3 regions of the Aeromonas sp. MR16 genome follow, and region 1 is predicted to be linked to each of the others. Evidence: predicted binding sites of a transcription regulator. Region 1 holds the regulator's gene; each other region holds the start of a gene.
What was found. The regulator MetJ, encoded in region 1, represses methionine synthesis genes. The targets are predictions, from matches to a motif close to AGANNTCTAGANNTCT.
Positions count from the first base shown of each region.

Region 2: the regulator MetJ is predicted to act here: its motif matches at 1,742-1,757, upstream of metN (methionine ABC transporter ATP-binding protein MetN).
Region 3: the regulator MetJ is predicted to act here: its motif matches at 1,356-1,371, upstream of metA (homoserine O-succinyltransferase).

Region 1 is NZ_JAKZFK010000002.1:161,443-164,715, reverse strand. Features, by position in the region: gene MM194_RS03220 (bifunctional aspartate kinase/homoserine dehydrogenase II) at 1-171, opposite strand, end outside; gene metB (cystathionine gamma-synthase) at 278-1,447, opposite strand; gene metJ (met regulon transcriptional regulator MetJ) at 1,669-1,992, shown strand; gene MM194_RS03205 (AraC family transcriptional regulator) at 2,027-2,785, shown strand; gene MM194_RS03200 (tRNA-binding protein) at 2,865-3,203, shown strand; gene MM194_RS03195 (aromatic amino acid transport family protein) at 3,272-3,273, opposite strand, start outside.
Region 2 is NZ_JAKZFK010000013.1:64,095-67,367, reverse strand. Features, by position in the region: gene MM194_RS11700 (methionine ABC transporter permease) at 1-583, opposite strand, end outside; gene metN (methionine ABC transporter ATP-binding protein MetN) at 564-1,607, opposite strand; gene ppgK (polyphosphate--glucose phosphotransferase) at 2,218-2,961, opposite strand; gene queG (tRNA epoxyqueuosine(34) reductase QueG) at 3,045-3,273, opposite strand, start outside.
Region 3 is NZ_JAKZFK010000006.1:40,304-43,576, forward strand. Features, by position in the region: gene MM194_RS06740 (tyrosine-protein phosphatase) at 1-223, shown strand, start outside; gene metA (homoserine O-succinyltransferase) at 382-1,329, opposite strand; gene MM194_RS06750 (CG2 omega domain protein) at 1,472-1,768, opposite strand; gene MM194_RS06755 (CinA family nicotinamide mononucleotide deamidase-related protein) at 2,019-3,182, shown strand.

The DNA.
Region 1 (3,273 bases):
GGCGGCGGAGACCACGATCAGTTCATGGCCGCCGACCTGCTGCTCGACGATGGCCGCGACCCGGCGATAACAGACCGGATCCGCCAGACTGCTGCCGCCAAACTTGTGCACATGGCGCCGCTTCAGTACCGCTTCTGCTGCCACTGCTACCTCTCCTTGCTGCTGTTCCATTTAGATCACCACCTGTTCCTGCGTCTTGCTGCCGGCAGCACGCCCTGTCCGTGGGTCGGCGAACCTGCCGATACCCTCTCCCGTGCGGCTGGCTGCCGTGCCGTTATTAGTTTGCCTGTTGCGCCAACTGCGCCTGTTCAAAAGCCTGGGCCAGATCGGCCACCAGGTCGTCACCGTGTTCTATACCCACCGACAGGCGCAGCAGCTGGGCGCTGATGCCCGCCGCCTGTTGCGCCGCTGGGGTCATGGCCCTGTGGGTCATGCTGGCGGGATGGGCCACCAGACTCTCCACCCCGCCGAGGGATTCCGCCACCGAGAAGAGGCGCAGCGCATCCAGGAAGGCGCGCAGCCCCGCCTCATTGCAATCGAGCTCAAAACTTAGCATGGCGCCGAAGCCGGACTGTTGACGGCGCGCAATCTCGTGGCCCGGATGGCTCGGCAGGCTGGGGTGATAGATGGTTTTCACCAGCGGCTGCTGCTGCAGGAAGGCGAGGATCCTGTCCGTGTTCTCCTGGTGGGTGCGCAGGCGCGGCGCCAGGGTGCGCAGCCCGCGCAGGGTGAGGTAGGAATCAAAGGCACCCGAGGTCAGCCCCAGACAGTTGGCCCACCACACCAGGGAGTCGGCCAGTGCGGGCTCCTTGGCGATGGCGACCCCGCCCACCACGTCGGAGTGGCCGTTGATGTACTTGGTGGTGGAATGCACCACCACATCGGCGCCCAGCGCCAGCGGCTGCTGCAACAGCGGCGAGAGGAAGGTGTTGTCCACCGCCACCTGGGCGCCCACTTCGTGGGCCGCGGCGGCGATGGCAGCCACGTCCACCACCCGCAGCAGCGGGTTGGAGGGAGTCTCCACCCACACCAGCGCCGGTTTCTGGGCGAGCGCCTCGGCCAGGGCCGTCTCGTCCCCCTGATCCACGAACTGCACCCTGTAGTGGCCCTTGGCCGCCAGGTATTCGAACAGGCGCCAGGTGCCGCCGTAGCAGTCGTGAGGGGCCAGCAGCAGATCACCGGCCTTGAGCAGGGCCGTGGTCACCAGATGGACTGCGCCCATGCCGGTGCCGGTCACCACGGCGCCCGCTCCCCCTTCCAGCGCCGCCAGCGCGTCCGCCAGGTTGGAGCGGGTCGGGTTGCCGGAGCGGGCATAATCGTATTGACGGGGTTCGCCAAAATCGGCAAAGGTGTAGTTGCTGGAGAGGTAGATGGGCGGCACCACGGCACCGTGTTGCTGGTCTGTCTCAATCCCGGTACGTACCGCCAGGGTGGCCTTGTGGGTCATTATTCTCTCCTTGAATCTCTCTTGGGTCGCGCCGGGCAGACAGCCCGGCAGGCATCCCCCGCCATTGCTGGCCATATTGCTGGCCTATGGTGAATCACCTTACGCCAGTGCAAAAAAGCCGTCAACACTTCTAGACGTCTAAATGGCTTTGCCGTTGGATTGCCATTGAATACCTTAAGGGTTAAAATCCGCGCTCACGGCCAAATGAGAACAGGTGAATCATGGGTACAGAGTGGAACGGCGACTACGTCAGCCCCTATGCGGAACACGGTAAGAAGAGCGAACAGGTCAAGAAGATTACCGTCTCGATCCCGCTCAAGGTGCTGAAGGTGTTGACCGATGAGCGCACCCGTCGCCAGGTGAACAACCTGCGTCATGCGACCAACAGCGAGCTGCTCTGTGAGGCCTTCCTGCACGCGTTTACCGGCCAGCCGCTGCCCGGTGACGACGACTTGCGCAAGGACCATCCGGACAGCGTCCCTGCCGAGGCGCGCGCCATCATGGAAGCGCTGGGCAAAGAGATCGAAGATTTCGACGTCGAATAATCCTCGCTATATGGCAAAGAGTGATCCTTCTTCGATGACGCGGCCCCGGGCCGCGTCATTGCCATCTGCCCCACCCCCTTTCAGCCTGCGCCGCTACCAGAGCGACATTAGCAGCCATCGCCACGACTTCGCCCAGCTGGTGATCCCCCTCGACGGCCCCATCGAGATAGAGGTGCAGGGCAAGGGCCAGCGCCTCCTCCCCGGCTTCGCCTGCGTGATAGCTCCCGGAGAGCGGCACGACTTCGCGGCCGATCCGGCCCTCTCCTTCCTGGTGCAGGAGAGCCCCTGGCTGCCGTCTGCCCTCGGCGAGCGCCCCTTTATCGAACTGGACGAACCCCAGCGCCACTACCTCGCCTTCCTGCACCGGATGGTGGCAGAGGGTCGGCAGGTGGCCGGCATGGAGCAGGTCTGGCTCGGGCTGCTGGCCGAGTCACAGGGCGTGGGCCCCGCCATGGCTCCTCCCATAGCCCCCCGCATCGCGAGGGTGCAGCGCCATATCGAGGCCCACCTCGCCGAGCCGCTCGACAACGAGCGACTCGCCGGCGTTGCCTGCCTCGGCCAGAGCCAGTTCAAGCACGCCTTTCGCCAGCAGCTCGGCATGAGCGTCTCCCATTACATCCGGGGGCGGCGCATGGCGCTGGCGCGCACCCTGTTGAGCCAGGGCACCCTGCCCATAGGCGACGTCGCCTGCCGGGTCGGTTACCAGAACCAGGGGGCCTTCGCCGAGCGCTTCCTGGCCGAGACCGGGCTGACCCCCTCGGCCTGGCGCCAGCAAAACGGCCGGTTGCCGTAACGCGCCGGCTCTGCGCCGAAGACAAGCCGTGGCGAGATCGGGCATGCTGGCGGACATGGACAACACGCGAGGAGAGCAGATGCAGACCATAAGCTGGCAAGAGTTCGAGATGGTGGAGCTGAGGGTGGGCACCCTGGTGCGGGTCGAGCCCTTCCCCGAGGCGCGCAAGCCCGCCTACAAGGTGTGGGCCGATTTTGGGCCAGAGCTCGGGGTGCGCAAGAGCAGCGCCCAGATCACGGATCTCTACCAAGCGGAAGAGCTGGTGGGGCGCCAGATAGTCGCGGTGGTGAACTTCCCGCCCAAGCAGATAGGTCCCATCCAGTCGGAGTTTCTGCTGACCGGCTTCTACCGGGCCGACGGCGCCGTGGTGATGGCCATCCCGGAGCAGGCGGTGGAGAACGGCGCCAAGCTGGGCTGAGCGCGCAAGCAGAATGAAAAGAGGCGACCCCGGGATCGCCTCTTTTCTTTTTGGCCGCAGCGCTGCTGTT
Region 2 (3,273 bases), on a different contig from region 1:
TGACCACGGTGACCAGCATGACGGTGGGATCGAAGCGCTGGTAGCCGTAGCGAATACCCACATCTCCCAGACCACCCCCTCCGATGGCACCGGCCATGGCGGAGTAGTTCACGAGCGTGACTAACGTGATGATGACGCTGTTGAGGATCCCGGGCAGGGCCTCGGGCAGCAGCACCTTGGCGATGATTTGCAAGGGTTTGGCACCCATGGCCTTGGCCGCCTCGAGCAGGCCGTCCGGCACCTCCATCAGGGCCCCTTCCACCAGGCGAGCGATGAAGGGCACGGCGCCTATGGTCAGCGGTACTATGGCGGCGATAGTGCCGATGCTGGTCCCGACGATGAAGCGGGTCAGCGGAATGATGGCCACCAGCAAGATGATGAAGGGCACCGAGCGGCCGACGTTGACTATGATGCCGAGGGTCCGGTTCAGCAGCGGGTTGGCCAGGATCTGGCCGGCTTTGGTCACGTGCAGCGCCACGCCGAGCGGCAGGCCGAGCAGGCAGCCAAACAAGGCGGAGGCAAACACCATGATCAGGGTGTCGCCGAGGGCTGAGATCAGCAGATTAATCATTGCTTCGGACATAGCCCATCACCTCTAGCTGAATATGGTTGTCTATCAGGAACTGCTGGGTGGCCTCGCACTGGGCCTCATCCCCGAACAGCTCGGCCAGCAGGAAGCCGAACTTGACCCCGCCGGCGTACTCGATATCCGCACTCAGGATGCTGATATCGATGTTGAAACGGCGGCTCACCTCGGAGATGAGCGGGCTGTCGACCGTGCTGCCGGTGAAACCGAGTTTGACCAGCGGGTAGCTGTTCGCCACGCGCTCCGCACTCATCCGCTCCTGGTACTCCTGCGGCACCTCCAGATGGATGGTGGAGTGGATGAAGTCACGGGCCAGCTGGGTCTTGGCGTTGCTGAAGAACCAGGCCACTTCGCCCTGCTCGATCAGGCGGCCGTCGCTGATGATGGCGACCTCGTCGCAGATCCCCTTCACCACGTCCATTTCGTGGGTGATGAGCAGTATGGTGAGCCCCAGCTTGACGTTGATCTCTTTCAGCAGGCTCAGGATGGAGCGGGTGGTCTGGGGATCCAGGGCCGAGGTGGCCTCGTCACACAGCAACACCTTGGGGGCCGGGGCCAGGGCGCGGGCGATGGCGACGCGCTGCTTCTGACCACCGGACAGCTCGGACGGATAGGCATGGGCACGCGCTTCCAACCCGACCAGGGCGAGCAGCTCCTCGACCCTTGTCTGGATCTGGGCCTTGCTCCAGCCTGCCAGCTCCAGCGGGAACGCGATGTTGGCGAACACGGTGCGCGAAGACAGCAGGTTGAAGTGCTGGAAGATCATGCCGATCTGGCGGCGTGCCTGGGTCAGATCCCGCTCCGGCAGGGCCACGAGATCCTGGCCATCGACGATGACCTGGCCGTCGGTAGGACGCTCCAGCAGGTTGACGCAACGAATGAGGGTACTCTTGCCGGCACCGGAGGCGCCGATCACGCCGAAGATCTTGCCTTGTGGCACATGCAGGCTCACGTCACGCAGGGCGTGCACGGCGTCAGTGCCCTTGCCGTAGACTTTGTTGAGACCGTTCAACTTAATCATGAATTCTTCCGTGCTAACAGCCTTAAAGCACAGGGCGCTACAGGCGGGTGAATTGGGCAGAGGTTTCACTGGGTTAGTCTGCCATCATGGAGGATGATGCTAAGATGTCCGGATGGCTGTGTCAACGCATGTTTCTACGTCTAGACGGCTAAAAAATGGATAAGGATTTCTGCTGATTGACTATAGATTGGCGGGAAACGGATCGATTCAATATTAGATTCTTATTTATAGCCTAATGTCCGAATATAACCCGGCTGATGGACCTCAGGTCGCTGATTCATCAGTGCCGCCGCTTATCGTTACCTGCTCTTCTGGGCAGCCGTTGCCAAGATGACACGGACCTTCTGCCTTGTCCCGCTCTCTTTCTCTTTTCCATCCTATTGATAAAGCACAATAAACAACCAGTTCTGGTGAGAGGCAGGGTCGACTGTCGTTTGAGCCTGCCAGGAGGTGCACGCCAAGCGGGGAAACCGGTGGCTAAAAGCTAAAAGAAGGAGGGCTGCACTCGCCGAGGCGGCACTGTCTTGGCGCTGGCCGGATTCTCTCACCCTGATGATCGAAGAGGCCCGACATATGCCGGGCCTTTCTGATCATCTTGCGAGACAACGGCTCACTTTCCTTGCTGGGACTCGGCGTAGAGGGCGGCACCTATGATACCTGCCTGATTGAGGCTGGCCGCCGCTACCAGCGGGGCCCGGGTCTCTATCTTGTCGATGAACTTGTCGAGTTTGGCGGCGCTGCCGCCCCCCAGGATGAAGAGATCGGGGGAGAACAGGAATTCCAGCCTGGCCAGGTATTTGTTGAAACGCTTGCCCCAGCGGCTCCAGGAGAGATCCTCGCGCTTGCGGGCGGCGTCCGAACAGTAGTGCTCGGCGATCATGCCTTCCAGCATCAGGTGACCCAGCTCGGTGTTGGGCAGTAGCTGACCGTTAACGAACACGGCGGTGCCGATGCCGGTGCCGACCGTGATGAGGATGATGACCCCCTTGCGATCCTGACCAGTGCCAAAGCGCATCTCGGCAAGCCCGGCTGCATCGGCATCGTTGATCACGTGGCAGGGCAGGCCGGTCACGTCCGTAAACAGGTGGGCCGCATCGGTCTCGACCCAGCTCTTGTCGATGTTGGCGGCGCTCTTGGCGATGCCGTTGTGAATGATGGCGGGGAAGCCGCAGCCCACCGGGCCCTTCCATTCGAAGTGCTCGACCAGCGCCTTGAGGGTATGGGCAATGGCGGCCGGGGTGGCCGGCTGCGGGGTGGTCAGACGCAGGCGTTCGCCAATCAACTCGCCGGTCTTGGTATCGATCAGGCAACCCTTGATCCCGGACCCACCTATATCAACTCCCAACATCTGCATCAGAATGTTCCTTTTATTGCGCCTATGGTCAATGGTCGGCAGAGCATGAAAAAAGTGCTGTCATCCGGCAAGGGCCAGATCACTTATGCGTGATCCGGCAGGCCTTTTTCGATGCAGCGGATCAGCAAACGGGTCTTCTTGTTCTCTTTCTCCTGGCGCGCGGCCAGGGTCGCCAGTGCCCACTCTATGTGTTCGGCCACCATGGGCTCGGCCTCGGCCAGCGCCTGCTGCAGGGCTGCGATCGCCTCGGGGCTGGCCGGACCGTTGCCGAGCGCCACCGCCAGGTTGCGGCGCCAACGTTGATAACCGATG
Region 3 (3,273 bases), on a different contig from region 1:
GCCGCAGCTGATCGCGCTACTGCGGGACGGCAAGCAGCTGGCCATTCACTGCCGTGGGGGAAGCGGTCGCACCGGGCTGGTCGCCGCCCTCCTGCTGATGACGCTGGGTCAGCCACAGCGGGAGGCCATGGCCGCCATCCGGGCCCGTCGGCCCAACGCCTTCACCCTGGCTTGCCACCGCCACTGGCTGGATAGCCAGGCGGCGCGGCTGCAGGCCGACTAAGAGGGAGCCTTGGGCTGCGGGTAAGCGAACACCTTGCCGATGCCCTCCAGCTCACTGTCAGTGAGTTGGCTCGATGACATCTATGCCTTGGGCTGCTCGTAGGTGAACACCTTGCCGATGTCCTCCACCCAACTGCTAGTGAGCTGTCCCGATAGCACCTATGCCTTGGGCTGCTCGTAGGTGAACACCTTGCCGATGTCTTCCAACCGGTAGCTGGTGAGCTGGTAGACGTAGTAGTTGAGCCAGTTGGAGAACAGCAGATGGCCATGACTGCGCCAGCTGGCCCGCGGCGTCTGGCCGGGATCGTTGTCCGGGTAGTAGTTGACCGGGATGACGGGGGTGAGCCCGGCCGCCAGATCACGCTGATATTCCCCGTCCAGGGTCAAGGCATCGTATTCGGGATGGCCGGTGACGAACACCTGGCGGCAATCCTTGGTCGCCGCCAGATAGACCCCCGCCTCCTCTGACTCGGCGAAGATCTGCAGATCGGTGTGGGCGCGGATGAGATCCCCGTCGAACGCCGCATAGCGGGAGTGGGGGGCGACGAACTCGTCGTCGAAACCCCGCAGCAGCGCCTCGTGCTCATCGAGGCGATGGTGGCGATAGACCCCTGACAGCTTCTCGCCGTGGGTCTGTTTCTCCATGCCATACAAGGCCTTGAGCGCCGCCTGCACGGCCCAGCACAGGAACAGGGTCGAGGTCACATGCTGATGGGACCACTCGATGATCTCGACGATACGCGGCCAGTAGACCACCTCTTCGAACTCCACCAGCCCGAGTGGCGCCCCCGTGATGATCATGCCGTCGTAGTTGTTGCCACGCACCTGCTCGAAGTCGTGATAGAAGTTCTCCAGGTGCGCCTGGGGCGTGTTCTTCGACTCCCGATCGTCGATGCGCAGCAGATCCACGTCCACCTGCAGCGGCGAGTTGGAGAGCATCCGCATCAGCTGGATCTCGGTCTCGATCTTCTTGGGCATCAGGTTGAGGATGAGCACCCGCAGCGGGCGGATGTTCTGGGTGACGGCCCGGGATTCCGTCATCACGAAGATGTTCTCCTGCCCCAGCACTTCGGCGGCGGGCAACTGGTCCGGGATCTTGATCGGCATGCTGACTCCCTGTACTGCATCGGTAAATATGTCTGGACATCTAGAAGCCTATAATAAAGCGCCCAGCCTGTCATCAGTTACCTGTGCATTCGTCCTCCCTCGACGACACTGACAACAAGGGCGCCTGTTGGCGCCCTTGTTGTTACTTGTTTTTGTTCTTGTTGTGGCCCTTGCCAGGGTTGTTGTCCCCATGCACGCTGCTGTTTTCCTTGTTCTTGTTCTTGTTCTTGTTCTTGTTCTTGCCTTTGCCGTCGCACTCCTCATTGCTCATCTTGACGTTGCCTATCTCGACCGTCGAGCAGTTCTCATCGTGCTTGTCTTTCCACTCATCGACGTCATCGCCGTCTACGTTGATGCGCACATCGTTGGAGTTGATCTGCAAGCCAGCCCAGGCGGGGGTGCCTACCAGCAGGGCCAGCAACAAGGCTGCGTGTTTCATGGTCATGACCTTCTTTTTGAACAATTGAACAATTGGTGAGCATTTTACCCCACCTCTGTCATGGAACGTGACTGTTGCCACCGGAATACATGCCCACGCTTAAGCCAGGGTTCACCCTTGTTGCGCCTTGGTTAACAACGAGAGGCTCACCGTGCTGCCAGGACGGAGGGGATGTCGCCAGCGGCCGATGGATATTGCTACAATTGCAACCCCATCGGCGCCTGCCGCCACCCCGTTTCAAGGAGTTTGCATGCGTATCGAGATCATCAGCACCGGTGATGAGATAGTGACCGGCCTGGTGGTGGACACCAATGCCGCCTGGCTCAGCGCCCTGTTGCTGGAGCAGGGCTGGCAGGTGCGCCGCCGGCTCACAGTCGGGGACAACCTCGCGGATCTGAAAGCCGCGTTGCAGGAAAGCGCCAGCCGCGCCGAGGTGGTGCTGGTGTGCGGCGGGCTCGGCCCCACCGCCGACGATCTCACCGCCCTGGCGGCGGCCGAGGCATTTGCCCAGCCGCTGACCCTGTTCCCGGACTGGCTCGCCACTATCGAAGCGCGCTACGCCAGCCGGGGCCGTCCCATGCCGGCGAGCAACGCCAAGCAGGCCTGGCTGCCCCGGGAGTGCGAGATCCTCGACAACCCGGTCGGCACCGCCTGCGGCTTCCTGATCCAGCATCAGGCCAGCCACGGCCTGAGCCAGCTGTTCTTCACCCCGGGCGTGCCGTTCGAATTCAAGCAGATGGTGCGCGAGCAGATCCTGCCACGCCTGAAACGGCTGGCGGGGGATCAGACCGACACCGAGCTGCGCCGCTTCTACAGCTTCGGCATCTCGGAGTCGGCCCTCTCCGACAAGCTGGACGCCACCCCCTGGCCGAGCGGCATCGAGCTTGGCTACCGCTCCTCCATGCCGCTGATCGAGCTCAAACTCATCGGCCATGGGGCGGGTGCCGCCGATATGGAGGCCGCCGAAAGTCGACTGCTGGGGGAGATTTCACCCTGGCTGGTGGGACGGGGAGAGGAGGATCCGGCGCGCCAGATCCTGGCCCTGCTGGGGGATCGCAACCTGACTCTTCGGGAGGGAGAGAGTCGGGGCGCCCTGCTCGGTTTTTGCCACGAGCATCCCCATCTTGAGGCGCACTTCGATGGGCGGCTCCCGAATGAGCTGGCGCAGTTAACCGGCACGGACACAGGGCTGAGCCTGACCATAGGCAGTGCGGGAGCGGACGGGGTGCCGCTGCTGCTGTGCACCGATGGCAAGGGGATTGGTCAGACCCTCAAGGTCAGCCACCCGGATCCACAGAGCGGTCGCAAGATCCTCGCCTTCGCCGCCCTCGACATGCTGCGCCGCCACCTGCTGGGGCTGCCGGTGATCGCCGACTACCTCACCCTCCCCAGAACCGCGCAGCGCCACACTTAAGGCCCTTTATCCCCCTTCCCCTCTCTCACGAGGGGTGCAGCGCTCGGCCTGGACCGAGCGCTGTAACGCCAGACACATTCACCGAGACCCG